DNA from 4 places in the Mesorhizobium sp. C277A genome. Region 2 is predicted to be linked to each of the others. Evidence: predicted binding sites of a transcription regulator. Region 2 holds the regulator's gene; each other region holds the start of a gene.

Region 1 (7,468 bases), 880 kb from region 2:
ATGTCCCCCATTGCGTGGTGGAACGATGATCTTGCCGAACTCAGCGACGACGTCTCGCTGGAAGAGTGCCTGCGCCAGTCGCGCTCTGCCGGCTTCACCGGCATGGAAATGGGCCGGCGTTTCCCAAACGACCCCGAAATCATGCTGCCGATCCTGAAAAAGGCCGACGTGACGCTGTGCGGCGGCTGGTTCTCCGGCACGCTGGTCGATGAGGATATGGGCAAGAACAGGGATCGCATCCAGCCGATGATCGACCTGTTCAAGGCGGTGAATGCGCCTTGCATCGTCTATGGCGAGGTCGGCCGCTCGATCCAGGGTGATCGCTCCAGGCCTCTCGCCACGAAGCCGAAATTGTCCAACGACGAGATGAGGGCCTATGCCAGGCGCCTCACCGAATTCGGCGAATGGTGCGCCGAGCAAGGCATGCCGCTGTCCTATCACCATCACATGGCGGCGGTGGTCGAGACCGAGCCGGAGCTCGATGCCTTCATGCGCCATTCCGGCGAAGGCATTCCGTTGCTGCTCGATGCAGGGCATCTCGCCTTTGCCGGTGGCGACGTGCTGCGCGCCATCGACAACCACCACAAGCGCATCAGCCATGTCCATGTGAAGGATGTGCGCATGGGCGTGATCGACGGGCTCGACCGCACAAAGCAGTCCTTTCTCGACGCCGTGGCGCTCGGTGCCTTCACGGTGCCTGGCGACGGTTCGCTCGATTTCGGCGCCATCGTGCAGCGCTTCGCCGACCATGGCTATGAAGGCTGGTTCGTCGTCGAGGCCGAGCAGGACCCGAAAAAGAACCCGCCGCTGAAGATGGCCCACGTGGGTTACAAGGAGCTGATGCGGGTGATGACGGCGGCCGGCTACACGGTCGAGACGCAAGGCTTTCCCAATGCGTAAGCCGGTCCGATGAAGGATTACGAGCACCCGTTCTTCCGGCCGCTGTGGCGGCGCGTTGCCGTCGTCGCCGTCTGCGTGATCTGGGCCGGAATAGAATTCGCCTCCGGCACCCCATTCTGGGGCATCATTGCGCTCGGCTTTGCCGCCTACGCGGTGTGGCAGTTCTTCTATCTTTACAAGCCGGTGGAGGAGAGCAAGGCTGCGCCTGATCGACCGAAGACCGGCGAAGCGAAGGCGGACGCCGAACCGAAGGAATGAAGCGGCCGTGGCTCGGAAGGGCTTGCGGGTCGGACACTCGACACCTGGCGTATCGCCTACGTCGGTGATTGGCCGGAACGTCCCTCGCTTCGTCATCCTAGGGTCTTCGCGACGGAGCTTCGCTCTAGGATGACGAAGTTGAGAGGCCGACCTCGAAGACTTGCGATAGGAGAGACAAAACATGTCGAAACTGCTCGTCAAAGCCGACAAGGGCCATGGCCGCGTCGCCTATGTCACGCCCAACAGCGCCGGATGGACCTATGTCGGCTTCGACCTGCACCGCCTGAAGCCGGGCGAGACCGCATCCGGCAAGACGCAGGATCGCGAAGTCTGCCTGGTGTTCGTCACCGGCAAGGGCACGGCAAGGGCCGGCGGCCAGGAACTCGGCCTGCTCGGCGAGCGCATGTCGCCCTTCGAGGGCAAGCCGTGGTCGGTCTATATTCCGGAGGGTTCGGACTGGTCGGTCACCGCCGACACCGATCTCGAACTCGCGGTCTGCTCGGCGCCGGGCCTGGGCGGCGGCTTGCCCGTTCGCGTCATCGCACCCGACGACCTCGGCCAGGAGACTCGGGGCAAAGGCACCAACACGCGCTACGTCACCAACATATTGCCCGAGGGCAAGCCCGCCGACTCGCTGCTGGTGGTCGAGGTCATCACGCCCGGTGGCCACACATCGAGCTACCCGCCGCACAAGCACGATCAGGACAACCTGCCGGCCGAATCCTATCTTGAGGAAACCTACTACCACCGCCTCAACCCGCCGCAGGGTTTTGCCTTCCAGCGCGTCTACACCGACGCCGACAAGACCGGCGCCCGCGAGCTGGACGAAGCCATGGCGATCGAGGACGGCGATGTTGTGCTGGTGCCCAAGGGCTATCACCCCTGCGCCGCCTGCCACGGCTACGACCTCTATTACCTTAACGTCATGGCCGGGCCGAAGCGGACGTGGAAGTTCCACAACGCGCCCGAGCACGAATGGCTCATGAAGGCCTGATCGGCCTTCGCTTGCGCCAGAAGCTGTTGGTCCAGCAGCGAAAAATCGTCGGCTAACGATCCACGGGGTCGATTTGCCTTCGAAAACCCGCATAAGCTTCGTCAATCCGTCATGGAAATCACCTATGGCAGCGGGCTGACGAGGATTTTTTTCGATGCGCTACGCCATCTATTTCACCCCGAGGCAGGACGAACCGCTGGCGCGGCTCGCCGCCAACTGGCTGGGCCGCGACCCCTTTGGCGCCGCCACCAGGCCGGTCGAGGCGGTGGGCGAGCTGTCGGCGGCCGAAGTCGCCTTTCACACCGCATCGGCGCGGCGCTACGGTTTCCATGCGACGCTGAAAGCGCCCTTCCGGTTGGCCGCCAACGAAACCGAAAGCTCGCTGCGCGCGGCGCTGGACGCCTTTGCCGAAGCAACGCCGACGGTCACCATCCCGCGCCTGGTCGTCAGCCAGATCGATGGTTTCTTCGCTTTGGTGCCGGAAGGCCCGCTGCCGCCGCTCAACCGTTTCGCCGACGATGTCGTGCTTAGCTTCGACCGTTTTCGCGCGCCGCTCACCGAGGCCGAGATCGAGCGGCGCAGCCCGGATTCGCTGAAGCCAGCCGAGTTCCGCAATCTCTGCCAGTGGGGCTATCCCTATGTGTTTGAGACCTTTCGTTTCCACATGACGCTGTCCGGCCGGGCCGGGCCGCAGGAAAGCCAACGTCTGCGCGCAGCGATCGACAGCCTCTTTGCGCAGGTGCTGCGGCAACCGGTGCTGGTGGATGCGCTGACGCTGTTCGTCGAGACCGAACCGGGCGCTCCGTTCATGGTGCTTTCGCATCATGCGCTCGGCCGCCGAGCTGCCCGAAAAACTGCCTGACCACAATTCGTCCGAGTAAGCAAGGACTGCCTGAAATGACCGCCGAAACCGTTCTCCACAACGCCCGCATCGTGCTTGCCGACGAGATCGTCGAAGGGTCGCTCGTGCTGCGCGACGGTTTTATCTCCGGCATCGACGCCGGCACCGGCCAAATCGGCGGGAGCATGGGCGGCGAGGACATGGGCGGCGACTACATCATTCCCGGCCTGGTCGATCTGCACACTGACCATCTCGAAGGCCACTATGCGCCGCGCCCGAAAGTGCGCTGGAACCCGATCGCCGCCGTCCTTGCCCATGACGCGCAGGTGGCCACCGCCGGCATCACCACCGTCCTCGACGCGTTGCGTGTCGGCATGGACGAGGACGCGGATATTACCTCCGACGACATCCGCAAGCTCGCCGGCGCGATCGAGGACAGCGTCGCGAAAGACCGGTTGCGGGCCGACCATTTCCTGCACCTGCGCTGCGAGGTCTCGGCGCCGGATTGCTTGCGGGCTTTCGCCAATTTCGATGGCGACGAGCGGGTCAAGCTGGCCTCGCTGATGGACCATGCGCCGGGACAGCGTCAGTTCGTCAATCTCGAGACCTACGCCCATTACTATCAGCGCAAGCTGAAATTGACCGATCGCGACTTCCAATTGTTCTGCGAAAAGCGGATGTCGGAATCGGCGAAGAATTCGGGACCGAACCGGGTGGCGATATCAGCCGCCTGCAACGAGCGGGGCATCGTGCTGGCGAGCCATGACGACGCCACATCAGGCCATGTCGACGAGGCGATCGAACAAGGCGTGCGCGTCGCGGAATTCCCGACCACGCTGGAAGCCGCCAAGGCCTCGAAGGATGCCGGGCTCGGCGTGCTGATGGGCGCGCCCAACGTCATGCGCGGCTCCTCGCATTCGGGCAACGTCTCGGCCCGCACGCTGGCCGGCGACGGCCTGCTCGACATATTGTCGTCCGACTACATTCCCTTCAGCCTGATCCAGTCGGCCTTCTTCCTCGGCGACGTCGTCGAGGGCATTTCCCTGCCGCAGGCGGTTGCGATGGTGTCGAAGAATCCGGCCGAGGCGATCGGCCTAAACGACCGCGGCGTCATCGAACAGGGCCGCCGCGCCGACCTCGTGCGGGTGCGCCTCGACGATCATGTGCCGGTCGTGCGCACCGTCTGGCGCCAAGGGCGGCGGGTCGCCTGATGGTCTCGGCGTCGATCGAGCGCGAACTCAGCAGCGAGGCCTTTCCGGTCCGCAACGGCGTCTTCGTCGCCGTCGTCGGCCCGAGTGGCGCCGGCAAGGATACGGTAATCGGTTATGCCCGCACCTTGTTTGCCGACGAGACGAGGCTGGAGTTCGTCCGCCGGGTCATCACCAGGCCGAGCGACGCCGCAAGCGAGGATCACGACACGCTGGCCGACGCGGCCTTTGTCGAAGCCGAGGCCGACGGCGCCTTCGCCATTTCCTGGGAGGCGCACGGGCTGCGCTACGGCATTCCGGCCGATGTCGACTGGTCCATCGCCAATGGCCATGTCGCGGTCGCCAATGTCTCGCGCGCAGTCATCCCGGTGCTGCGGGAGCGCTATGCCAATCTGGCTGTCGTCGAGATCACCGCCTCGCCGGAAATCCTCGCCGAGCGTCTCGCCCAGCGCGGCCGCGAATCGCGCGGCGAAGTGCTGGCTCGGCTCGCCCGCAGCGCCAATATCGCTTTGTCCGGCTCCGGCGTCACCTCGATCGACAATGGCGGCCGGCGCGAAGCCGCCGGAGAACGCTTCGCCGAGGTGCTGCGCAAGGCGATGGCCTTCTCGGATATATCCGGCGTGATGTAGCGCTACTCCGCCGCGACAGTCTTCCGGCTGGCATCGAGCATCAGCCGCCTTGCGCGGAACACGCCCCATTGCTGGTCGACCAGCACGCCGATCAGGATCACGCCGCCCATCACCGCGAAGTTGAGCGAGGACGGGATGCCGAGCAGATTGACCAGGTTCTGCAACTCTTGCAGCAGCACGGTGCCCAGGATGACGCCAACCAGCGAGCCTTCGCCGCCGCGCAGCGAGAAGCCGCCGAGCACGGCGGCGGCAATGGCGTAGAGTTCGTAGAACTGGCCGTGGCTGGCCGGCGAGATCGAGCGCGTGTACATCGCGAAATAGATCGCCGACAGCGCCGTCAGAACGCCGCAGATGACATAGGCGGCCATCACGACGCGGCCGGTGCGGATGCCCGAATATTTAGCCGCCTCTTCGTTCTTGCCGATGGCATAGAGGTAGCGTCCGAACACCGAGCGGTGCAGCACCACCCACATGACGATCGAAATGACGATCAGTGCGATGAAACTGTTGGGCACGCCATAGCTGCGGCCCGCAGTGAGGAATTCGAGCTCGGGAAAATTCTGGCCGAAGGCGAAGCCGGCGGTGCCGTCGGCGGTATAGAAACGGGCGACCCCGCGATAGATCAAAAGGCCGCACAGCGTCACCACGAAGGGCTGCAATTTCAGCCTTGTGATCAGCCAGCCATGCGCCAGCCCGATGATGCCGCCCAGCACCAGGATCAGCGGCAGCGCCACCGGCCATGGCATGTCGCGCACGGCGATGAAATCGATGAACAGCGTGCCGAGCAGCGCCACCAGCGATCCCACCGACAATTCGATGCCGCCGGTGATGATGACGAAGGCCTGGCCGATGGCGAGGATCCCAAACAGGCCGATCAGGTTCGAGGTGTTGGCGAGGTTGATCGGTAAAAGGAAGCGCGGGTTGATGGCGGTCACCACGGCGCCGACCACCAGGATCAGGATCAGCAGGCCGAGATCTTTTTTGCTCATCGTCTTCTCCCCAATGCGCCGGACCGGCAATCGCCTGAAGCCCGCTAGTTTGCCGGCTTGCCGACCGCCAGCAACAGCACGTTTTCCTGGCTGAATTGTTCCTTGTCGAGAATGCCCGAGATCTGGCCCTCATGCATGACGGCGATGCGGTCGGACACGCCGATCACCTCTTCCATGTCGCTGGAGATCATCAGCACGGCGACGCCGGCATCGGCCAAGGCTCGCATCAGCCCGTAAATCTCGGCCTTGGCGCCGATATCGATGCCGCGCGTAGGCTCATCGAGGATCATCACCTTCGGGTTCATCGCCAGCCATTTGCCCAGCACCACCTTCTGCTGGTTGCCGCCCGACAGCGTGCCGGTTCGCGTCTGCACCGACGGCGCCTTGATGCCGAGATTGCTCTTCTGCTTCTCGGCGGTGGCGGTCTCGGCGCTTGCCGACACCAGTCGACGCTTCGCATGCGCCGGCAGGTTGGGCAGCGAGATGTTCTGCGCGATCGACAGGTCAAGCAAAATGCCGGTCAGCTTGCGGTCTTCCGGAACCAGAAAAATGCCATGCGCGACCGCATCGGCCGCCGAACCCAGCACAAGCGGCTTGCCGTCGAGTTCGAGCCCACCGCCAAGCGTGCTGTCGATGCCGAAGAACACCCGCGCCAGTTCGGTGCGGCCGGAGCCGACAAGGCCGGCGAGGCCGAGGATTTCACCGCGCCTGATGTCGAGGTCGACCGGCCGGGCAGGGTAGGCGGGGGTGCGGATGGCTTTGGCCGAGAGCGCAGTGGCGCCCGGCGCCCGAGCCGCCTCGGAGGCCTTCTCGCGCTCCTTCAGCATGCGGCCGATCATCAGCTTGACCATCTGGTCGTGGTTGATGGCGCTCTTCGGCAAGGTGCCAGCCAGCATGCCGTCGCGCAGCACCACGACGCGGTCGGCGACGCGCTCGACCTCATGCAGCCGGTGCGAAATGAAGATGACGCTGATGCCATCGGCCTTCAGCGCCTTGATGACGTCGAGCAGCTTGTCGGTTTCGGCGAGCGGCAGGCTCGACGTCGGCTCGTCGAGGATCACCAGCCGCGCCTTGATCGACAGTGCCTTGGCGATCTCGACCATCTGCTGCTGCGCCAGCGACAGCGAGGCAACCGGCGTATCGGCGGAGAAATTGGCGCCGACGCGCTTCAGCAGTGGCGCCACCATTTCGCGCAGCTTGGCGCGGTCGACCAATCTCAGCGGCCCGCCGCGCAACGGCTCTCGGCCGAAGAAGATATTGGCGGCAACATCGAGGTTTTCGAAGAGATTGAGTTCCTGGTGGACGAAGGCGATGCCCGACCCCAGGCTGCCTTCGACGGTAAGCCCGTCATGCGCAACGCCGTCGACGGTGATGGCGCCGCTGTCTGGCCTGGTGACGCCGCCGAGGATCTTCATCAAGGTCGATTTGCCGGCGCCGTTTTCGCCGACCAGGCCGATCACCTCGCCCGGCCTGACCTCCATGGAAAAGCCGTCCAGCGCCACCACGCCCGGATAGGTCTTGCGCACGTTCTCGAGGCCGAGGAACGGGGTGGTTGCGACGATAGATGGGTCGGAATAATTCATCACGCCATATTTGATCAGGCTTGCCAGCAGCCGGTGGGCTACAGACTGACGGGCCTTGGCAGACCC
Region 2 (7,468 bases):
GGGCGTCATGCTGATCCCGGTCGTGTCCTCTTTGTCCGACGACATCATCACCGCGGTGCCGCGCGCAATGCGTGACGGCTCGCTCGGCCTCGGCGCCACCCGCTCCGAGACGATCAAGCGGGTGATCCTGCCGGCGGCACTGCCCGGCATCGTCGGCGCCATGCTGTTGACGGCGTCGCGCGCCATCGGCGAGACGATGATCGTCGTGCTGGCGGCGGGCGTCGCCGCCAATCTGACGGCCAATCCGTTCGAGGCGATGACGACCATCACCGTCAAGATCGTCAACCAGCTGACCGGCGACCTCGAGTTCAACTCGCCGCAGACGCTGGTCGCCTTCGCGCTCGGCCTGACGCTGTTCGCGCTGACGCTGGTGATGAACATCGTCGCCCTCTACATCGTGCGCAAGTACCGGGAGCAGTACGAATGACCGACATCCCCCTGGACACGATGGCGGGCGCCGTCGCGCGACCGCGCCGCGACATCGGGCTGAAGGCGCGCTATGCCGCCGAACGCCGGTTCCGCATCTATGGCGTGATTGCGATCTCGGTGGGCCTGGCGTTCCTGGCCATCATGCTGATCACCATCGTCTCGAAAGGCTACACCGCCTTCTGGCAGACGACGGTGACGCTGCCGGTCACCTTCGACGAGAAGGTGATCGATCCCTCCGGCAAGCGCGCGACCGACCCTACCGTGCTGATCAAGGCGAACTATCCCAAGCTCGCCGAAAACGCGCTGGTGGCCAAGCTCGGCATCGATCCGGCCAACAAGCCGATGATGCTGAAGCTCAAGGGCTTCCTGTCGGAAGGCGCCCGCGTCCAGCTGCGCGACATCGTCTCCGCCGATCCGTCGGTGATCGGCAGGACGCGTGACGTCGACATCCTGGCTGCCGCGAACCTCGACTCGGCCTTCAAGGGCCAGATCGACCTCGGCGTCGATGAAGCGCGCCGCAAGGTGTCCAACCAGCAGATCGACTGGATGAACAAGCTTAAAGCCGACGGCGTGATGGCCGAGCATTTCAACACCGGCCTGTTCACCTATGGCGCCTCCAGCCGGCCCGAAACGTCGGGCATGGGCGTGGCGATCATCGGCTCGTTCTACATGATGGTGATCGTGCTGTTGCTGGCGCTGCCGATCGGCGTCGCCGCCTCCATCTATCTGGAGGAGTTCGCCAAGAAGAACCGCTTTACGGACCTGATCGAAGTCAACATCAACAATCTCGCGGCGGTGCCGTCGATCGTCTTCGGTCTGCTTGGCCTTGCCGTGTTCATCAACTTCCTCGGCATGCCGCGCTCGGCTTCCTTCGTCGGCGGCCTGGTGCTGACCTTGATGACATTGCCGACCATAATCATCGCCACGCGCGCCGCCCTCGCCGCGGTGCCGCCGTCTATCCGCTCGGCGGCCCTAGGTCTCGGCGCCTCCAAGATGCAGATGGTGTTCCATCACATCCTGCCGCTTGCCGCCCCAGGCATCCTTACCGGCACCATCATCGGCCTGGCGCGTGCGCTCGGCGAGACAGCACCGCTGCTCTTGATCGGCATGGTCGCTTTCGTCGCCGATTATCCGACGACGCCTTTCGATCCGGCGACCGCGCTGCCGGTTCAGATCTATATGTGGGCAAACGAGGCTGAGCGCGCTTTTGTCGAGCGCATGTCCGGCGCCATCATCATCCTGCTCGTCTTCCTCATGGCCATGAACATCACCGCGATCGTGCTCCGGCGCCGCTTCGAGCGGCGCTGGTAGAAAAAAGGCAATTTGGTATGAACATCATGACCGAACAGTCCCTTGAGAATGCAGTGGGCGACAAAATGAACGCCAAGTCGAACGAAGTCATCAAGATGCGCGGCGACAAGGTCGGCGTCTTCTACGGCGAGAAGCAGGCGTTGTTCGACGTCAATCTCGACGTGCGTCAGAACCAGGTGACGGCGCTGATCGGCCCGTCCGGCTGCGGCAAGTCGACCTTCCTGCGCTGCCTCAACCGCATGAACGACACCATCGATTTGGCGCGGGTGACCGGCAAGATCACGCTCGATGAAGACGACATCTACGACAAGAACATCGATGTCGTCGAACTGCGCGCCCGCGTCGGCATGGTGTTCCAGAAACCCAACCCGTTCCCGAAGTCGATCTACGAGAACGTCGCCTACGGCCCGCGCATCCATGGGCTGGCCAAGCGCAAGTCCGACATGGACCAGATCGTCGAGCAGAGCCTGAAGAAGGCGGCGATCTGGAACGAAGTCAAGGACCGCCTGCAGGAGCCCGGCACCGGCCTGTCCGGCGGCCAGCAGCAGCGCCTGTGCATCGCGCGCGCCATCGCCGTGTCGCCGGAGGTGATCCTGATGGACGAGCCCTGCTCGGCGCTCGATCCGATCGCCACCGCCCGTGTCGAGGAGCTGATCGACGAACTGCGCCAGAACTACACGATCGTCATCGTCACCCACTCGATGCAGCAGGCGGCGCGCGTGTCGCAGCGCACGGCGATGTTCCATCTCGGCTATCTCGTCGAGGAGGGCGCCACCGACAAGATGTTCACCAACCCCGACGACAAGCGCACCCAGGACTACATTACCGGCCGCTTCGGCTGAGCCGTCCGGCGGGTGAATTTTCAGGCACGAGGACCAAGATCATGGGTGAACATACCGTCGCCTCCTTCGATGAAGAGCTCGGGCAGATCAGCAAGCTGATCCGCGACATGGGCGATCTGGCAGGCTCGATGGTCAGCGGCTCGACCAGGGCGCTGCTCAATTCGGACAATGCGCTGGCACAGCGTGTCGTTTCCGACGACGCCATCATGGATGCGCGCCAGCGCGAACTGGACGACCGCGCCATCACGCTGATCGCCAAGCGCCAGCCGATGGCCAACGATCTGCGCGCCGTGGTCGGCTCGATCCGCATGGCCGGCGACCTCGAGCGCATCGGCGATCTCGCCAAGAACATCGCCAAACGCGTCGGCACCGTGGGCTTGAGCGTCACGCCGCGCGACCTCTCGCACTCCATCGATGCCATGGCGCAGCTGGTGCTGATCCAGGTGCAAGGCGTCGTCGAGGAATATGCCGCCACCGATGCGGCAGCTCTTGCAAAACTTAGGAATGACGACGAGCGCATCGACGTCAAATACACGTCCGTGTTTCGTGAGCTCTTGACCTACATGATGGAAGACCCTCGCAACATCACCGCCTGCACGCATCTCTTGTTCTGCGCCAAGAATCTTGAGCGCATCGGCGATCATGTCACCAACATCGCCGAAAATGCGTATTATGTGCTGACCGGCCAGCAATTGCCCGCCAATCGTCCGAAGCAGGACGAGACGGCGATGGCCACGCCGGCCTGATGAGGGTGAACTGCCTATGATCGCGCCACGCATCATGGTCGTGGAGGACGAGGAGCCGCTAGGCGTGCTCCTCCGCTACAACCTCGAATCCGAAGGCTATCACGTCGAGGTGGTGACACGCGGCGACGAGGCCGAGATCCGCCTGCAGGAAAACGTGCCCGATCTCCTGGTGCTCGACTGGATGGTGCCCGCTGTTTCCGGCATCGAGCTCTGCCGGCGGCTTAGAGTGCGGCCCGAAACCGAGCGGCTGCCGATCATCATGCTGACCGCGCGCGGTGAGGAAAGCGATCGCGTGCGCGGCCTGTCCACCGGTGCCGACGACTATCTGGTCAAGCCATTCTCGACGCCGGAGTTCATGGCGCGCGTGAAGGCGCTGCTGCGCCGGGCCAAGCCGGAAGTGCTGTCCAGCGTGCTCAAGGTCGGCGACATCGTGCTCGACCGCGAGTCGCACCGTGTCTACCGCAAGAAGAGCGAGATCAGGCTCGGACCGACCGAGTTCCGGCTGCTCGAATTCATGATGCGCCATCCCGGCCGCGTGTTCTCGCGCAGCCAGCTGCTCGACAATGTCTGGGGCGAGACGATCTACATCGACGAGCGAACCGTCGACGTCCATGTCGGGCGCTTACGCAAAGCGGTCAACAACGGCCGCATGCCGGATGTCATCCGTACCATTCGCGGCGCCGGCTACGCGATCAGGGAAGACTAGGATGCTGCGCGTCGCGCCGTTGCCGGCCATTCAGGCGACATGCTTGCCGGATTTGGCCTGAATGCCCGGCGCGAAAATCTCCTGATCGACGAAGCCGAGCGCGCGCATGGCACAGCCTTCGCGGATCAGCGGCAGCTCGTTGGGCTCGGTGTCGAAGGAGATCGATTTCGAATGCTGGCCGCCGGCGGTCTGGGCGATCGCTTCGCGCAATGCCGGCTCGATCAGGTCGAAGGCGGCGGCGCTGACGCCAACCATGGCGACAGGCGCCGGGTCGATCAGCGCAAACAGGCTGCCGAGGCCGAAGCCGAGCGCCTCACCGGCCTTGCGATAGGCTTCGCGCTCCGGGCCATCGGTTTCGCGGGCGCGCGCGGCGAGTGCGCGCATATCAGCGTCGCCGATATCGACCGGCTCGGCATCTTCGCTCATCATTTTGGCGCTGCGCCAGATGGCGTAGTTTCCGGCATAGGCCTCGACGCAGCCGCGCCGCCCGCAGCGGCAGAGCGCGCCGCCCGGACGGTGGATCATGTGGCCGAACTCGCCGCCCGAGGAATGGGTGCCGGTGAACAGTTCGCCTTTCAGCACCAGCCCCATGCCGATGCCGTGCGACAAGAGGATCGCGATGAAATTGTCGCGGTAGCGCTCGGGCTGGCGCCATTGCAGGGCCACCGCCATCATATTGCAGTCGTTCTCCATGGTGGCAGGAATGCCGAATTCCGCTTCCAACATGTCGGCGAAGGCAATGTCGGTCAGTGGCGTGATTGGCGACCACAGCATGGCCCGCGCCTGCGAATCGGTGATGCCCTGGATGCCCATGGCAATGCGGGCGATGCTCTGGACATCGAGGTCCGGGTCCGCGAGACGCCGCCCGACGATTGCTACGCATTCGCCGATCAGCTCGTCGCGCGGCATGGTCAGCGTGTCGAGCCGGCGCTGTTCTTCCGCGACCACCTGGCCGGCATAGTCGATGACGGTGACGGAGAGGAAGTTCAGCGACAGCACCACGGTCATGACCGCCGCCGCTTCCGGGTTGAGGCCAAGGCCGACCTGCGGCCGGCCGCGTTTCAGCGAGCCGGTCTCGCCAGGCTTGCCTTCAATCAGGATGCCTTCTTGAATTAGATCAGACGAGATTGCCGATATCGTCGAATGGCTGAGGCCGGTGGTCGCCGCAATCTCGGTCCGCGACGGCTGGCCGGCCCGGCGCACGGCCGAAATCACCATCGCACGGTTGCGACGGCGCAGATCGTCGTGGCGGATCCCAACCGACATTTGTTTTCCTCCCGGCCTCCTCGCGCCTCATGATAGTGAAGGCGTTCGACGGCACCAGCCAAATATTGGCAGACGCCGGCAGCCCTGTCATTGTTTATTGCGGAGCTCGAAAAAATTCGGCAACGCCATCAGAATCCATCATAATCGATGTTGACAGTGCCTTATCATTGAACCAGTATTTTTTCGAGGCTCGAAAAAATGGAGCCTCTTTGTGCAGGCCTTCGGGCCGGTTTTGTCGCGCCGTGGGCGGCGCAGGGAGGGTTATAATGAACAGATTTGCAGCCGCCATGCTGGCGGGTGTCGCCATGTCGCTGGCGCTGATGTCGGTCGCGCAGGCGAAGGACAAGGTCATCGGCGTGTCGTGGTCGAACTTCCAGGAAGAGCGCTGGAAGACCGACGAGGCGGCGATGAAAACGGCGATCGAAGCCGCCGGCGACAAGTACATTTCGGCCGACGCGCAGTCCAATCCCGGCAAGCAGCTGACCGACGTCGAAAGCCTGATCTCGCAGGGCGCCAACTCGCTGATCATCCTGGCGCAGGACGCCTCGGCCATCGGCCCGGCGGTGCAGAAGGCGCTGGACGAAGGCATTCCGGTCGTCGGCTATGATCGCCTGATCGAGAACAAGGACGTCTTCTACCTGACCTTCGACAACAAGGAAGTCGGCCGCATGCAGGCCCGCGAAGTGTTCAAGGCGAAGCCCGAAGGCAACTATGTCTTCATCAAGGGCTCGGGCTCGGATCCGAATGCCGATTTCCTGTTCTCGGGCTCGATGGAAGTGCTCAAGGAAGCCATCGACTCGGGCAAGATCAAGAATGTCGGCGAGGCCTATACCGATGGCTGGCTGCCGGCCAACGCCCAGAAGAACATGGAACAGTTCCTGACCGCCAATGACAACAAGGTCGATGCCGTGGTTGCGGCCAATGACGGCACCGCCGGCGGCGTTGTCGCCGCGCTGACGGCGCAGGGCCTTGCCGGAACGGTTCCGGTCTCGGGCCAGGACGGCGACCATGCCGCCCTGAACCGCATCGCGCTCGGCACGCAGACGGTGTCGGTGTGGAAAGACGCGCGCGAACTCGGCAAGAACGCCGCCGAGATCGCCTCGCAGCTTGCCGATGGCAAGAAGACGGGCGACATTGCCGGCGCCAAGGACTTCACCACGCCTGGCGGCAACACCGTCAAGTCGCTGTTCCTGACCCCCGTCGCGATCACCAAGGACAACCTCAACGTCGTCATCGACGCCGGCTGGATCAAGAAGGACGAAGTCTGCACAGGCGTCGCCGCCGGCAGCGTCGCGGCTTGCAACTGATCTCGACGACTTGAAGAAATGAGGCGCCGCGGCTGTCAAGCCGCGGCGTTTTCTCTACGAGAATTGTGTGTTTCCGCCATCGGCGGCAAACTTCTAGGCTGTGGTCCGGCATCCGCGCCAGACGGCAAGCCGCTGGAGGACATCATGACCGACACGACCTCAAATCCGCAGGCCGATACGGCACGAGCGTCTGAACTCGGCGCGGTCGCCCGGTTCCTGAAAGCGACCGAGCTCGACACGCGCATGCTCGGCATGGTCGGCGCGCTGCTGGTCATCTGGGTCGGCATACATATCCTGTCGGGTGGGCTTTTCCTGACGCCGCGCAATCTTTGGAACCTGTCGGTGCAGACGTCCTCGGTCGCGATCATGGCGACCGGCATGGTACTGGTCATCGTCATGCGCAACATCGACCTTTCGGTGGGCTCCGTCGAAGGCGTGATCGGCATGATCATGGGCGTGGCACAGGCCGAATTCCTGATTCGCGTCATCGGCTTCCAGCTTGGAAACCCCTGGCTCTGGGTCGTCGCGCTTGCCGCCGGCGTGGTGCTTGGTCTGCTGATCGGCGCGTTCCAGGGCTTCATCATCGCCTATATGCAGGTTCCGGCCTTCATCGTGACGCTTGGTGGCCTGCTGGTCTGGCGTGGCATGGCATGGCTCATCACCAGCGGGCGCACGGTCGCGCCACTCGACGCCACCTTCCAGCTGATGGGCGGCGGACCACGCGGCTCGATTGGCGCCGCTGCCAGCTGGATCGTCGGCATCGTCGCCTGCGCGGCGGTCGCCTTCGCGCTGCTCAACGGTCGCTCACAGCGCAAGCGCTTCAGCTTTCCACTGCGCCCCGTCTGGGCCGAGACCTTGCTT
Region 3 (7,468 bases), 120 kb from region 2:
CCGTCGATCTTGATCTTGTCGAAGGGGAAGGCGCGGAGATTGGACAGCGAGGAGTAGCCGGTGCCGAAATCGTCCATCGCCACACGCACGCCAAGCGCCTTCACCTGGCGCAAGGTCGCCAGCGCGCGCGGCATGTCCTTGACCAGCGCCGTTTCGGTGATCTCGAGTTCGAGCCTGCCGGGCGTCAGGCCGGAGCCGAGCAGGACTTCATGCACCTTGCGGCTGAAATTCGGATTGTGGAGCTGCACCGCCGAGACATTGACCGCGACGGTGAGAGGGTTCTTCCAGCGCGCTGCCTCGGCGCAGGCCGTCGCCAGCACCCATTCGCCGATCTGGATGATGACGCCGCTGTCTTCGGCCACCGGGATGAAGGTCGCCGGCGACACGTCGCCGCGCTGCGGATGGCGCCAGCGGATCAGCGCTTCGAACCCAACCATCCGCCCGCTGCTGATCTCCTTTTGTGGCTGGTAGACGAGGCGAAACTCATCGCGCGCCATGGCCTGGCGCAGTTCGTGCTCCATCACGCGCCGGTCTCGCGCCTCGGCGCCCATCGAGGCCTCGAAGTAACGGTAAGTGTCCTTGCCCTCGGCCTTGGCGCGGTAGAGCGCGGTGTCGGCGTGGCTGACCAGGAGTGTCGGCTCATCGGCGTCGAGCGGATAAAGTGCAATGCCGATGCTGGCCGACACCAGCCCGCCACCGACCGACAGCCGGTTTTCCTCGCGCATGGCCGCCAGCACCGCCTCGGCGATGCGGCCGGCCGCCTGCGGATCGGGAAGGTTCGGAGCGATGATGGCGAACTCGTCGCCGCCGAGACGCGCCAGCATCTGTCCGTGGCGGAGCACGGCGGAGGCGCATAGCGCCACCTTCTGCAGCATGGCATCGCCGGCGCCATGCCCGAACAGGTCGTTCACTTCCTTGAAGCGGTCGAGGTCGAGCAGCAGCAGCGCAAGATGCCCACCCTTGCCGCCGCGATCCATTGCGGCAATTTCGGCCTCGAGCCGGCCGGAGAAACTGCGGCGGTTGGGGAGCCCGGTCAACGGGTCGAAATGGGCGAGGCGCAGGATCTCCTGCTCGGCCTTCCTGCGTTCGCGGATGTCGCGCACGGCGACCACGCTGTGCCGCTTGCCGCAATAGTCGATGCTTCTGGCGATAAGTTCGACGGGGATGGTGGCGCCGTCATGGGCTCTGAGTTCGGCTTCCTGTGCCTGTCCGCTGCAGTCGGACATGCCGGCCGCGGTGCGTTCGCCGAAGAGGTCGCCAAGCAGCATCGCGTTCAGCACTTCCGGCGCAATGCCGGTGAGTGCCGCGATGCTGTCATTGGCGCTGACGATGCGGGCGTCGTCGCAGACGATCAGCCCCTCGACGGCGGCGTTGGCGAGGCCGTGCATGCGCTCGGCCTCGAGCTTGTGACGCCGGAAGCGAAGGTCGATCCACAATGCTGCGGCTGAAAGCACCAGGATAGCCATGCTGACTGCAGCGGCGGCGAAGGCCTGCGACACCGGTTCGACCGTGAACTGCGATATCTCGATGGAGGAGTCCGGGAAGATCGACACCGCGCCCATGGCGATGAAGTGCAGGCTGCAGATCGCCAGCGTCAACAGGATGGCGGCGGCGATAGTGGCCTGCATGGACGGCCGTCGCAACACGACCAGCAGCGCCAGCGCGGCGAGGGTGACGCCTGCCAGCACCGAGACGCCGACCAGCAGCGGGTTCCAGACGATGCGCCCTTCGACCTCGAAGGCGGCCATGCCGATATAGTGCATGGCGGCGATACCAGCGCCGAGGACCGCGCCGCCGACCAGAGGGTAGTCGATGCCCCGGCGCAAGGTGGCGATCCACATGCCCGCGGCGGTCAGGGCGACGGAACCGGCGAGCGAAAGCGCCGACATTTCCGTATTGTAGGCGTTGGGGATTCCGGGAGAAAAGGCAAGCATTGCGATGAAGTGCGTCGCCCAGATACCGAAGCCGGTGGAAGTGGCTGCTATCATCAGCCAGGTATAGCGGTTGCGCTCGCTCGAGCGGTCGACATGGCGAAGCAGGTTGACCGCCGAGAAGGAAGAAATACCGCAAATGAGCGCTGCCAGTGCGACCAGTCTCAGATCGTGCTCATGCACGATACAATTATAGACCGTCAGCATCTCGCCCCACCTGCTCTCCCACAGCAATCAAGCCGTCCACTTGATTAGTATGCCACGCTTGACGAAGAATCGGTTATGCGAACTACAACTACAGCGGGTTTTTCGGGTTGTACGTTGCGGCGATCCTGTCTCATTCCAGACGCACGGTTACAGCAGCGCCTGGCGCGATGCCGCTCGGCCGATCTCGATCTGGCCGAGCGCCGGTTTGGCGGCCGCACGGTGCAGGTGCGTGGCGCTGTCACGCGGGCCCTTCACGCATCGCTGGGCGGTCGGCGATCCTTGCAGGCCCACCATGCCCCATTCTATCGCTGAGCCGGCTTGGCATTTCTCTCTGTCCTCGTTGCAAGGCGAGGGGGCGCGAAGTTAGCCGGGTATGAAATTCACGAAACAGCAACAAATCCGTTGTCCGATTGTCATCAGCGACACATATTGCGTTCGCGGGAGCGCCCCTTTCGCCAATGACAAACGGGAGATGAAACATGAAGTTGTTCGGCTTTGCGGCCGGTGTTGCCGCCACCTTGACCCTGCTTTCCACCACCTCCGCCTTCGCCGCCACCCAGATCAGTTGGTGGCATGCAATGACCGGCGCCAATGCCGAGGTGGTCGACAAGATCGCCAAGGATTTCAATGCCAGCCAGAGCGACTATGAAATTCTCCCTGTTTTCAAGGGCACCTATCCCGAAACGCTGAATGCCGGCATCGCTGCCTTTCGTGCGGGGCAAGCGCCCGACATCATCCAGGTGTTCGACGTGGGTACCGGCGTCATGATGGCCGCCGAAGGTGCGATCAAGCCGGTGGCCGATGTGCTGACCAGCGCCGGCGTGACCTTCGACAAGAGCCAGTATTTGCCCGGCATCGTCGGCTACTATTCGAAGCCGGACGGGACCATGCTGTCCTTCCCCTATAATTCCTCGTCGCCCATCCTCTATTACAACAAGGATATCTTCCAGAAGGCCGGGCTTGACGTGAACAATCCGCCAAAGACCTGGAACGAGGTGTGGGAAGCCGCCAAGAAGATCAAGGCGAGCGGCGCCGCTTCCTGCGGCTATACCTCGACGTGGTTGACCTGGATCCACCTTGAGGCCTTCGCCGCCTGGAACGACGTTTCCTATGGCACCAACCAGAACGGACTTGCCGGAACCGACGTCGAGCTCAAGATCAATGCGCCGATCTTCGTCAATCATTTCCAGGCGCTCGCCGACCTGGCCAAGGACGGCACCTTCAAATATGGCGGCCGTACATCCGAAGCCAAGCAGATCTTTCTTGCCGGAGAATGCGGCATCTTCACCGAATCGTCGGGGGGTCTCGGTGACATCGTCAAATCGGGCATGAACTACGGCATCGGCCAGCTTCCCTATGATAGTGACGCCAAGGGCGCGCCCCAGAACACCACGCCGGGCGGCGCCAGCCTGTGGGTGTTCGGCAACAAATCGGACGAGGAATACAAGGGCGTCGCGGCGTTCTTCTCCTACCTGTCCAAGACCGAAGTGCAGGAGTATCTGCACCAGAAGTCGGGTTATCTGCCGGTGACGCTCGCTGCCTATGAGGCGACCAAGAAGTCCGGCTTCTATGACAAGAACCCGGGCCGTGAGACGCCGATCCTGCAGATGCTGGGCAAGGCGCCGACCGAGAACTCGAAGGGCGTGCGCCTCGTCAACCTGCCGCAGGTGCGCGACATCGAGAATGAGGAGTTCGAGAAGATGCTGGCCGGCCAGCAGACTGCGCAGCAGGCGCTCGACAACGCGGTCGCACGCGGCAACAAGGCGATTCAGGAAGCGATCGGAAACTGAAGCGATTGTCAGTTGAACCTCGTCCACGCGGACCCGCGTGGACGATTTCCTGAATAGCGAGGGAATCACCCTGTCTCCACGCGTCGTCTTTCCCAACAAGACCCTGCCTTACCTGCTGGTGGCGCCGCAACTCGCCATTACGCTGATCTTTTTCTACTGGCCGACCGGGCAGGCGCTCTACCAGTCGATGCTCAGGGAAGACCCGTTCGGGCTGAAGAGCAAGTTCGTCGGGCTCGCCAATTTTCGCAAGGTGCTGGCCGACCCGGCCTACCTCAACTCGATCAAAGTTACGCTGGTGTTCTCTCTGGCGACCGCGATGGTCGCCATGGGTGTGGCCCTGTTGCTTGCCGTCATGGCCGAGAAGGTGGTGCGCGGCAAAGGCCTTTATCGCACGCTGCTGATCTGGCCGTATGCGGTGGCGCCGGCGATTGCCGGCATGTTGTGGCTGTTTCTGTTCAACCCCTCGATCGGTTCGCTGGCCTACGCCTTGAGAGGTCTCGGCATCGCCTGGGATCCCTTGCTTAACGGAAACCAAGCCATGATCCTGCTGGTATCTGCGGCTGCCTGGAAGCAGATCAGCTACAATTTCCTGTTCTTCGTCGCCGGGCTGCAGGCGGTGCCGAAGACGTTGATAGAGGCGGCGGCCATGGACGGCGCCGGGGAGACGAAGCGCTTCTGGACCATCGTCTTCCCGCTGCTCGCACCGACGACCTTCTTCCTGCTGGTCGTCAACACTGTCTATGCGCTGTTCGACACTTTCGGTATCGTTCATGCCGTCACCGGCGGCGGGCCAGGCAAGGCCACCGAGACGCTGGTCTACAAGGTCTACAATGACGGTTTCGTCAATTTGATCCTCGGCGATTCGGCCGCGCAGTCGGTCATCCTGATGGTCATCGTCATCTCACTCACGGCCATCCAGTTCCGCTATGTGGAACGCAAAGTCCACTACGGTTGAGCGCGAGCGATGATTGGTCAGTCCCCGCTTCGCGCCCTCATCGCCCACGCCGTGCTCATCCTGGGCATCCTGATCGTCGCTTTCCCGATCTACTACACCTTCGTTGCCTCCACGCAGACGCTGCAGACCATCCTCAAGCCGCCATTGCCTCTTTTGCCCGGCGACCAGGTCTGGAACAATTACAGCGAGGCGCTGTTCGGCGGTGTCGGCCGCATCGGCGGCGTCAGTGTCGGCCGATTGCTGCTCAACACCACGATCATGGCGCTCGGCATCGCGGTAGGGAAGATTTTCATCTCGATCCTTTCGGCCTATGCGATCGTGTTCTTCCGTTTTCCGCTTCGGATGGTCTTCTTCTGGCTGATCTTCATCACGCTGATGCTTCCCGTCGAGGTGCGCATCCTGCCGACCTACAAGGTGATGGTCGATCTCGGCATGATCGACACCTATGCCGGCCTGATCATTCCGCTGATCGCCTCGGCCACCGCCACGCTTCTGTTTCGCCAGTTCTTCATGACCATCCCAGGTGAGTTGGTGGAAGCGGCGCGTGTCGACGGCGCCGGACCATGGCGATTCTTTTTCGACATCATGCTGCCGCTGTCGCGCACCAACATCGCGGCGCTGTTCGTCATCCTCTTCATTTATGGCTGGACGCAGTACCTGTGGCCGCTGCTCGTCACCAACAGCAATGACATGAACACCATCGTCATCGCACTTAGAAAGATGGTCTCCTTCGCCGATGCCGATACCCAATGGCATCTGGTCATGGTCACCGCGATGCTGGCCATACTGCCGCCGATCCTGATCGTGGTGCTGATGCAACGCTGGTTCGTGCGCGGACTGGTCGATACCGAAAAGTGAGAAGCTGATGGCGACCATCGATCTGAAGGATGTGAAGAAAGTCTATCCCGGCGGCGTCGAGGCGGTGAGGGGTGTCTCGATCGCCATTCCCGACAAGGAGCTTTGCGTGCTGGTTGGGCCGTCCGGCTGCGGCAAGTCCACGCTGCTGCGGATGATCGCCGGGCTTGAGACCATTTCTTCCGGCACCGTCGCCATCGACGGCAAGATCGTCAACACGATCGGTCCGACCGAGCGCGACATCGCCATGGTGTTCCAGAACTATGCGCTCTATCCACATATGAAGGTCTACGACAACATGGCCTACGGGTTGCGCAACCGGGGTACTCCCAAGGACGAGATCGACAGCAGGGTTCGCTCGACCGCCAAGGTGCTGGAGCTCACGGCGCTGCTCGACCGGCGCCCGCGCGAGCTTTCCGGCGGCCAGCGCCAGCGCGTGGCCATGGGTCGCGCAATCGTGCGCAATCCAAAAGTCTTCCTGTTCGACGAACCGCTTTCCAACCTCGACGCCAAACTGCGCGGCCAGATGCGGGTCGAAATCAAGAATTTGCAGCGCTCGCTCGGTGTCACCTCGGTCTACGTCACCCACGACCAGCTTGAGGCGATGACGCTGGCCGATATTCTCGTCGTCATGAATGGCGGGTTGGTCGAGCAGACGGGCGCGCCGCTCGACATCTACGAGAAGCCGGCATCGACCTTCGTCGCCTCCTTCATCGGAGCGCCGCCGATGAACCTTCTGCCTCTTTCGCAAGGACCGGCTGGTCCGGCGCTGACCGACGGCAAGACGGTTGACTTCGCGCCTACGAACGCCGCCACGCTTGGCTTCCGCCCTGAGGATGCCGACGTCACCTTCAGTGCCGAGGCATCATCCGGCGCGCTTATTCTGCCTGCGGCGGTCGAGGCGGTCGAACCTGTGGGAGCCGAAAGCTTTCTTCACTGTGCCGCCGGCGGCAACCGCATCGTCGTGCGTGTGGCCGGCCGCGCCACGGCCAAACCCGGCGATCAACTGCGCGTCGTGGCCAGGGCCGAGAAGCTGCATTGGTTCGACAATGCTGGGAAACGAGTCGATTGACGCAGCCGCTCGCGCCAATCCGACGCATCGGCAGTTCAGGCGAAGACATGCGCCTTGCCGGAAACTGTCAGACGCACGATCTCGCCGACGGCAGGTGCGTCGATTCCCGGCTTGCGTAAGGTCAGCGGTGTGCTGCCGATCGCCGCGGCGTCCGGCGGATCGGGGTTGTTCAACAGCCGCACGGCAATGGTGCACATCGAGCCTGCGAATTCCGAGTCCGTCACCTCGGCGAATATCGTGCCCGCAGGACCCGACATGCCTTCGCGCGACGTGCGCTTTACCTGCACCTGCTCCGGTCGCAGCATGATGCGGGCGATGTCGCGCCGCTCCTTCGAGTCGACGGCTATGCGACCAAGCGAGGAGGTGGCGAAGCCGCCTGAAATCTTTGCCGGCAAGATGATGGCGTCGCCAAGAAACTCGGCAACCATGCGGTCTTTCGGCTGCAGATAGAGTTCTCGCGGTGTGCCGATCTGAGAGAACTTTCCGTCGCGCATGACCGCCACCTGGCTGGCGAAGGACAGCGCCTCGGCCTGGTCGTGGGTGACCAGGATGGTGGTGATGCCGGCGGCTTCGAGTAGTTCGGCGACCGCCTTGCGCATCGAGGCGCGCAGACCGGTGTCGAGCGCCGAGAACGGTTCGTCGAGAAGCATCAGCCTGG
Region 4 (7,468 bases), 2.4 Mb from region 2:
ATGCGGTCGAATGCCATCAGTCTTTCGAGCAGCGCCGGCATGTCCTTCAGCGGCAGCATGTTGGGCCCGTCGGAGGAGGTCGAATTGTCGGGATCCTGGTGGGTCTCTATGAACACGCCGGCGACGCCGACGGCGACGGCAGCCCGCGCCAGCGTCTCGACAAAGCGGCGCTCACCACCGGAGGAACCGCCCTGCCCGCCCGGCTGCTGCACCGAATGGGTGGCGTCGAAAATCACCGGCGCGCCGATCTCGGCCATCACAGGCAAAGCCCGCATGTCCGACACCAGCGTGTTGTAGCCGAAAGACGCGCCGCGCTCGGTGGTCAGCACATTGAGGTTGCCCGAACCGGTGATCTTGGCCACCACGTTCTTCATGTCCCAAGGCGCCAGGAATTGCCCCTTCTTGACGTTGATCACCTTGCCGGTCTTGGCGGCGGCGACCAGCATGTCGGTCTGGCGCGACAGGAAGGCCGGAATCTGCAGCACATCGACATGGTGTGCGACGATCGCGCACTGCTCCTCGGTGTGGACATCGGTCAGAATGGGAAGCGAAAACGCCTTGCGCAACTCGTCGAACACCGGAAGCGCCGCGTCCATGCCGGCGCCGCGCGTTGCCGACAGCGAGGTGCGGTTGGCCTTGTCGTAGCTGGTCTTGTAGACGAGGCCGATGCCGAGCTTGCCGGTCAGTTCCTTCAGCGCGCCGGCCATGTCGAAAGCGTGCTGGCGCGATTCGAACTGGCACGGGCCGGCGATCAACGCCAAGGGCCCGCTGTTGTCGAAGACGACGTTGCCGACGGTTACTGACGAATTCGGCGCCAGCGAATTGGGCCCTTGCGGCTTGCTCATGGGGTCTCCCGGAAGATGAAAGCCGCGCCCTGTCCGGATGCCGGCTGCACGACGATTTCGTTGCCCGCTATATCGTGCCCGACGGCGTTGTCTGCAAGCAGCCTCGCGACAGCGCCGACACTGCGGGCCGAAAAGACGATCGCGGCGAAGCGAAGGTCCGTCGGCGCGCCAGCCGACATGCCGAAGCGCTCAGCGAAAGCCGCGGGCTTGAGAACGCTCAAACGCGCGTTCGCCAGGTCGAACGCCGTGCTGCTCCTCTGCCTCGAACCCGTCGCTGTCTCGATCAGGTGGCGCTTTTCGGATGGCACGCCGCTGACCGCGACGATTTCGGCAATGCCGGTCACGCCGTTGGCATGGGCCTGCAGTGCCGTACGGTCGATTTGAGGGGCGTTGATCCGCTCGCAAGCGAACAGAAAGGCGTCCATCGTGTCGGCGCCGGCGGCGAAAGCCAGTTTGAACGAGGCCATGTCGCTCTTTCCGGCCGTGTCGGTGAAGGCGCGGGAAAAGCTCAGTACGTCTCCCGCCGACAGGCCGGCTTTGATAAAGCGCGCATGGTCCGCATCGGCATCGTCGGTGGCCAGCACCACGGCGGAAAAGCCCTCATCGCCCAGCCTGGCGCGATAGAGCCGGTCGCGCGCGACAAAGACATTGCCACCGGCAAATGCCTCGTCTGCAGCCTGTTCATTCCCGACCGCCAGCGGTTCGAGGTAGGTGCCGTCGGCGAAGAAGACGCAGCAATTTTCGGTGCCGAAAGGGTGGATGCCGGTTGGTGCGACGATGAAGCCAAGCGATGTCAGCCGCGCCCGCGCCACGGCGAGGCTCGCCGTCGGCAACACAAGATGGTCAAGCGGATGGATCGTGCTGGTCATGCCGGCGCGGTGTGCATCATTCCGGAAATCGGTTCAAGGCCTCTTGCCAGCCCGATCAGGCCATCGCCACGACATCGGCCGAATAGCGCAATTCGCGCAATGGTTTGACCCGACTGGTCGTCTCGGCATAGAGCGGGTGCGCCTTGTAGGCGGCAAGCGCGGCATCATCCTCGAACTCGGCATAGACGACCACGTCGATCGCATCCGACAGCGGATCGACCTTGGTGTTGAGCGTCACCTCGAAGAGGCTTGAATGCGGGATCTTGCCCAGCGCGAGCAAGCCCGTGCGCACGGCCTCGACATCGTCCTTGCGCCGCGCGCTGAAGAAAACGATATGCCGGATCACACCTGCCTCCACGTTCGATTTGCGGCATGTTTTGTGTGAGCGGGACCGTCGCGTCAACCGCCACGATGTCGCGCCCGGCAATGCCGGCAGGCGACTTTGCAGAGGCGCAAAAGCTAGGCTTTGCCGGTGACGTAGCGCACGACGCGCGACATTTCCCTGACCGTCGTGTCGAGATAGCGGCCCTGATTATAGAGGCCATCCCAGATCAGGAAAAAGGCGATGGCGGTGATGACGATGACGTAACGCATGGCTGAAACTAACGTATGTGGCTGTTCCTAACCATAGCGATTTCACCGGCGGTTGCTCGCCCTCACCGATTCTGGCCCCAGGCACGCCACCTGGGCCAGTGCCGGGCACGGCTTGCCTCTTGAAGTTCCGGTCGATGCGGTGGAAGATTGTGGCGAAAATTTAAGCAGGCTACGGCGTTCGCGCCTGGCGAATGAAAGTGGAGGATGTGGAGGCCGGCAGATCTTGCGCCGCCCCCGCGGAAGTCCAGGGGGGTGTGAGATGGCTGTCAGGGAATACAAAGGCATCGGCGACGCCATCAGGCTGGACGAACTCAATTTCGCCGAGATCGTCAAGGGCCTGCCGGCCAAGGCGCGCATGGTGCTGTCGGCGGCGATGAAATTGCCGCGCGGTTCGCTGAAGGTGAGGATGCCGGATGGCCGGGCGGTGCTTGTCGGCGGCAACGGACCCGGGCCGGATGCCGAGCTGGTGTTGAAGAACTGGCGCCTGCCCGGCCGTGCCTTTTCCGGCGGCACCATCGGCGTTGCCGAATCCTACATGGACGGCGACTGGGAAAGCCCTGATGTAACCAGCTTCCTCGAACTGTTCGTCGTCAACTCGGCCGTTGGGGAACGCATTGCCGGCGGCGCCAACTGGCTCATCAACACGGTCCAGCGCATCCGCCACTGGTTCAACGAAAACACCCGCACCGGCTCGAAGCGCAACATCTCGGCGCATTACGATCTCGGCAACGCCTTCTACAAGCAATGGCTCGATCCCAGCATGACCTATTCGTCGGCGCTCTATGCGACCGGCGCCAACGACCTGGAAAGCGCTCAGGCCGCCAAATACCGCGCGCTGGCCAAGGATACCGGCATCGGCAAGAAGGACCATGTGCTCGAGATCGGCTGCGGCTGGGGCGGTTTTGCCGAATTTGCCGCGCGCGAGATCGGCTGCCGCGTCACCGGCCTGACCATCAGCCGCGAACAGCACGATTTCGCCAAGGCGCGCATCCAGAAGGCGGGACTCTCTGACAAGGTCGACATCAAGCTGCAGGATTACCGAGACGAAACGGGCACTTACGACCGCATCGCCTCGATCGAGATGTTCGAGGCGGTCGGCGAAAAATATTGGCCGGTATTTTTCGGCAAGATGAAGGCGTGCTTGAGGCCCGGCGGCACCGCCGGCCTGCAGATCATCACCATCAACGAGGCCGCCTACGACACCTATCGGGCGAGGCCGGATTTCATCCAGCGCTATGTCTTCCCAGGCGGCATGCTGCCGACGCCGTCGATCCTGAAGACGCTGGGCAGCGACCATGGCCTTGCCCATCTGCGCGAGCGCGTCTTTCCGGACGACTATGCCCGCACGCTTGCCGAATGGCGCAACCGCTTCTGGGCGTCGTGGGAAAAGATCGTCCCGCTCGGCTTCGACGACCGCTTCAAGAAGCTTTGGGAATTTTATCTCCACTATTGCGAAGCCGGCTTTAGAGCCAGCTACATCGACGTGCGCCAAGTGGTCTACAAAGCCTGATCCGAAGCGTGATTGAGCGGGCGTATGCCCGCTCGTTTTCCCTGTTAGCTGCACGTTGCCTCAAAGCAGGATGCGATACTTCGCAAACCCGGATTCGCCCTCGCCGGCCGGCTCGATCTTGAGCGATTTCACCCCAGATATGAAATCCTTCGCTTTGGGGCCGGTCTCGAACACGACGCTGGTGCCGGGCAGCGGCGTGAACGACCAATTGTCGTCGGCCGAGGGGTTGATCGTGCCTTCGCTGACGACGTAGCGCACGATCACGTCGCGGTTGGTGTCCGGCGCCTCGTAGATGATCTTCGAGGCATTGATGTCGGGGAAATTGCCGCCACCGCCGGCGCGGTAATTGTTGGTGGCGACGACGAATTTCGCTGCCGGATCAATCGGCTTGCCGTCGAAGCTGAGGCCGACGATGCGGTTCGAGCCGGCATTGGCGACGCCACCCTTGGCATCGTATTTCGGCAGCTGCGACAGGTCTATTCCGTAGCTGACGCCATCGATCACATCGAAATTGTAGGACGGGAATTCGGTGTCGATGAGCGCCTGGTCGGCTTTGCCCGGCTCGATCTTCCTGAAAATGCCGGCCGACATTTCCAGCCATTCCTTCACTTGCGCGCCGGTGATTTCGACGGCACGAACCGTGTTCGGATAGAGATAGAGGTCGGCGACGTTCTTGATGGCGATGTCGCCCACCGGCACGTCGGTATAGTAGTCGGCGCCGTTGCGCCCGCCGGCCTTGAAGGGCGCCGCCGCCGACAGCAGCGGCACGTCCTTCCACTGCGTGCTTTTTAATATGTCCTTGAGGTACCAGCTCTGCGCCTGGTTGACGATCTGCACCGACGGATCGTCGGCGACCAGCGCGAAATAGGAATAGAGCGGCGCCGAGGTCTTGCCGACCGGTCGGCGGACATAGGCAAGTGTCGCCTCATGGTCCGCCTTCAGCGCATCGACGACGCGCTGGTCGTCCGCCACCGTCGGCTTGTTTGCCTTGTCGACGCGCTCGTAGATCGGCCTTGCCTCAGATGTGGCCGAGGCTACGCGCCATTTCGATCCGTCCCGTTCCAGAAGCAGATCGATCAGTCCCATATGCGAGCCCCAGAAACCGCCCATCACGGCGGGCTTGCCCTGCAGCGTGCCTTTCTCGGTGTCGACGCCATCGAGCGCCTGAAAATCCTTCTTGCCGGGGAAGACCAAATGCTGATGGCCGGTGAACACCGCATCGATGCCTTCGACTCCGGCGACGAAGAAGGAGGCGTTCTCCATGCCGTCGCCCTGCTTGATATCGATGCCGGAATGCGAAAGCGCGATGACGATGTCGGCGCCCTCCTCCTTGATCTGCGGCACCCATGCCCTGGCCGCCTCGACGATGTCGCGCGTCCTGACATTGCCTTCCAGGTTCTTCAGGTCCCAGACCATGATCTGCGGCGGCACGAAGCCGATGATGCCGATCTTGATCGGCTGCTCGACGCCCGACCCGTCCTTGATCTTCTTGTCGAGGATGACATAGGGCTTGAGGTAGAGCTTGTCGTCGCGCGGGTTGGCGGCAAGCTCGGTGCCGCGGATCAGATTGGCGCAGACGAAGGGGAAATTGGCTCCGGCCAGCACCTTGTCGAGGAACGACAGGCCGTAATTGAACTCGTGATTGCCGAGCGTCGAGCATTCATAGCCCAGCAGGTTCATGCCCTTCATGATCGGATGCAGATCGCCTTCCTTGAGGCCCTTCTCATAGGCGATGTAATCGCCCATCGGATTGCCCTGCAAAAGATCGCCATTGTCGATCAGCATCGCATTGGTGGCTTCCTTGCGCACCGCCGCGATCAGTGAGGCCGTCCGCGACAGGCCCATCGTGTCGTTGGCTTTGTCGGCGTAGTAGTCGTAAGGCAGCACATTCACATGGATGTCGGTGGTCTCCATGATCCTCAGATGCGCCTGGTTGGCCTGCGCGCGGGCGGAAAACGGATGCAGCATGATCAGCGCCCCGCTGGCGGCCGCACCGGCAAGAAAACTACGGCGGGAGACGGGGTTGAGCAAATGTGACATTGGTTTTCCTTCCCAGCGACGTGACAAGATCCCAGCCCCGGGCGGAAGCTTCGCGCCGAAAACCGGCCATGTCCATCGGGAAGTCAGTCGATCAGCAAAAGGTGACGGCTGGATGAATATCCTTGGCCGCGGTTGAGAACCTCAGCCCTTGTTATCATCGCCCTGGGTGATCAGTCGCGCGCTCCGCTGGCCGGTGAAATAGATCCATAGCCAGCTAAGCGACACCGACAGCCGGTTGCGGAAGCCGATCAGGAAGTAGATATGCGCCACGCCCCACAGCCACCAGGCAAGCCATCCCGTGAGCTTGATCCGGCCGAAATCGATCGCGGCTGCCCACTTGCCGATCGTCGCCAGGTCGCCGGCATGTTTGTAGCGGAAAGGGCGCGGCGCGCCATCGCCGGCCAGCCGCGCCCTGATCGTCGCGGCGACGTGCTTGCCCTCCTGCTTGGCGGAAGGCGCCACGCCTGGCACCGGCTTGCCGTCCGGCCGCAAGACATGCGCGGTGTCGCCGATGACGAAGATTTCAGGACTGTTCGGCACGGTCAGATCGGGCTCGACCATTACCCTGCCCGCCCGGTCCACCGGCGCTCCCAGCCACTCTCCAGCGGGCGAAGCCGCTACGCCGGCGGCCCACAGGATGGTTCGCGCCGGCAGATGCGTATCGCCAAAGACGACGCCTTCGGCATCGAGGCGCGTGACGGCGCGGCCAAGCTCGACCGTGACGCCCCGCCGCTCCAGCGCCTTGCGCGCATAGTCGGACAGCTTTGGCGCGAAATTGGCGAGGATCCTGTCTCCGGCCTCGACCAGCACCACACGCGCCTCACGCGTGTCGATGTTGCGGAATTCGCCGCGCAGCGTTTCGTGCGCGAGTTCGACAATGGTGCCGGCAAGCTCCACGCCGGTCGGGCCGCCGCCGACGATGACCAGTGTCAGCAGTGCCTGCCGCTTGGCCGGATCGGTCTCGCGCTCGGCCTGCTCGAAGGCGAGCAGGATGCGCCGGCGAATGGTGGTTGCGTCTTCAAGCGTCTTCAGCCCAGGCGCGAAAGGCTCCCATTCGTCGTGGCCGAAATAAGCATGACGCGCGCCGGTGGCGAGCACCAGCGTGTCGTAGGGAACAGAACTGCCGTCCTCAAGCAGCACGCGTTTGCCTGGACGGTCGACGCCGGTGACGTTGCCGAGCAGGGTCGTCACGTCCTCGCGCTTGCGCAGCAGATGACGGATCGGCCAGGCAACTTCCGAGGTCGCCAGCGAGGTGGTCGCCACCTGGTAGAGCAGCGGCTGGAAAAGGTGATGGTTGCGCTTGTCGATCATGGTGATGCGCACGGGTGCGCCGGCCAGCGCCCGGGTGAGTTCGAGACCGCCGAACCCTGCGCCGACGACAACGACATGATGGCTGGTTTCACTCATCGCATTCACCCCTGTTTGTCTCTCTTTATCTAGTGATTTTTGTGCACCGCAACAATGTCGCGGCGCGCTAGACTGCCGCGCGTAAGGCTGCCCAGGACTCGTCGCCGGATGTCGCGAATGCCTATGTCGGCAAACCTGGACGGGTATAGCTTTGCAGGGGCTGGAACCACGGGAGTGAAGCATGGCCAACGACGATGACAAAG

Evidence for each region. The regulator PhoB, encoded in region 2, activates phosphate uptake and scavenging genes when phosphate is short. The targets are predictions, from matches to a motif close to TGTCATNNANCTGTCAT.
Region 1: NKK52_RS26435 (DUF1045 domain-containing protein) is a predicted target of PhoB. The motif match lies at 2,249-2,265, and genes of this name have one in related genera.
Region 3: ugpB (sn-glycerol-3-phosphate ABC transporter substrate-binding protein UgpB) is a predicted target of PhoB. The motif match lies at 2,539-2,555, and genes of this name have one in related genera.
Region 4: NKK52_RS10570 (bifunctional 2',3'-cyclic-nucleotide 2'-phosphodiesterase/3'-nucleotidase) is a predicted target of PhoB. The motif match lies at 5,960-5,976, and genes of this name have one in related genera.

What each region holds. Positions count from the first base shown of each region.
Region 1 is NZ_JAMYVW010000002.1:5,339,842-5,347,309, forward strand. Features, by position in the region: gene iolE (myo-inosose-2 dehydratase) at 1-900, shown strand, start outside; gene NKK52_RS26425 (hypothetical protein) at 910-1,158, shown strand; gene iolB (5-deoxy-glucuronate isomerase) at 1,340-2,152, shown strand; gene NKK52_RS26435 (DUF1045 domain-containing protein) at 2,307-3,014, shown strand; gene NKK52_RS26440 (alpha-D-ribose 1-methylphosphonate 5-triphosphate diphosphatase) at 3,050-4,204, shown strand; gene phnN (phosphonate metabolism protein/1,5-bisphosphokinase (PRPP-forming) PhnN) at 4,201-4,830, shown strand; gene NKK52_RS26450 (ABC transporter permease) at 4,833-5,819, opposite strand; gene NKK52_RS26455 (sugar ABC transporter ATP-binding protein) at 5,864-7,402, opposite strand.
Region 2 is NZ_JAMYVW010000002.1:4,458,005-4,465,472, reverse strand. Features, by position in the region: gene pstC (phosphate ABC transporter permease subunit PstC) at 1-427, shown strand, start outside; gene pstA (phosphate ABC transporter permease PstA) at 424-1,740, shown strand; gene pstB (phosphate ABC transporter ATP-binding protein PstB) at 1,758-2,582, shown strand; gene phoU (phosphate signaling complex protein PhoU) at 2,624-3,328, shown strand; gene phoB (phosphate regulon transcriptional regulator PhoB) at 3,345-4,034, shown strand; gene NKK52_RS21940 (ROK family protein) at 4,065-5,300, opposite strand; gene xylF (D-xylose ABC transporter substrate-binding protein) at 5,567-6,607, shown strand; gene NKK52_RS21930 (sugar ABC transporter permease) at 6,752-7,468, shown strand, end outside.
Region 3 is NZ_JAMYVW010000002.1:4,335,954-4,343,421, reverse strand. Features, by position in the region: gene NKK52_RS21340 (bifunctional diguanylate cyclase/phosphodiesterase) at 1-2,138, opposite strand, end outside; gene NKK52_RS21335 (hypothetical protein) at 2,286-2,432, opposite strand; gene ugpB (sn-glycerol-3-phosphate ABC transporter substrate-binding protein UgpB) at 2,618-3,928, shown strand; gene ugpA (sn-glycerol-3-phosphate ABC transporter permease UgpA) at 3,999-4,883, shown strand; gene ugpE (sn-glycerol-3-phosphate ABC transporter permease UgpE) at 4,893-5,741, shown strand; gene NKK52_RS21315 (sn-glycerol-3-phosphate import ATP-binding protein UgpC) at 5,749-6,810, shown strand; gene NKK52_RS21310 (ABC transporter ATP-binding protein) at 6,846-7,468, opposite strand, start outside.
Region 4 is NZ_JAMYVW010000002.1:2,106,786-2,114,253, forward strand. Features, by position in the region: gene kdsA (3-deoxy-8-phosphooctulonate synthase) at 1-845, opposite strand, end outside; gene NKK52_RS10550 (VOC family protein) at 842-1,714, opposite strand; gene NKK52_RS10555 (Dabb family protein) at 1,770-2,060, opposite strand; gene NKK52_RS10560 (hypothetical protein) at 2,174-2,308, opposite strand; gene NKK52_RS10565 (SAM-dependent methyltransferase) at 2,568-3,818, shown strand; gene NKK52_RS10570 (bifunctional 2',3'-cyclic-nucleotide 2'-phosphodiesterase/3'-nucleotidase) at 3,879-5,858, opposite strand; gene NKK52_RS10575 (NAD(P)/FAD-dependent oxidoreductase) at 6,000-7,265, opposite strand; gene NKK52_RS10580 (5-formyltetrahydrofolate cyclo-ligase) at 7,447-7,468, shown strand, end outside.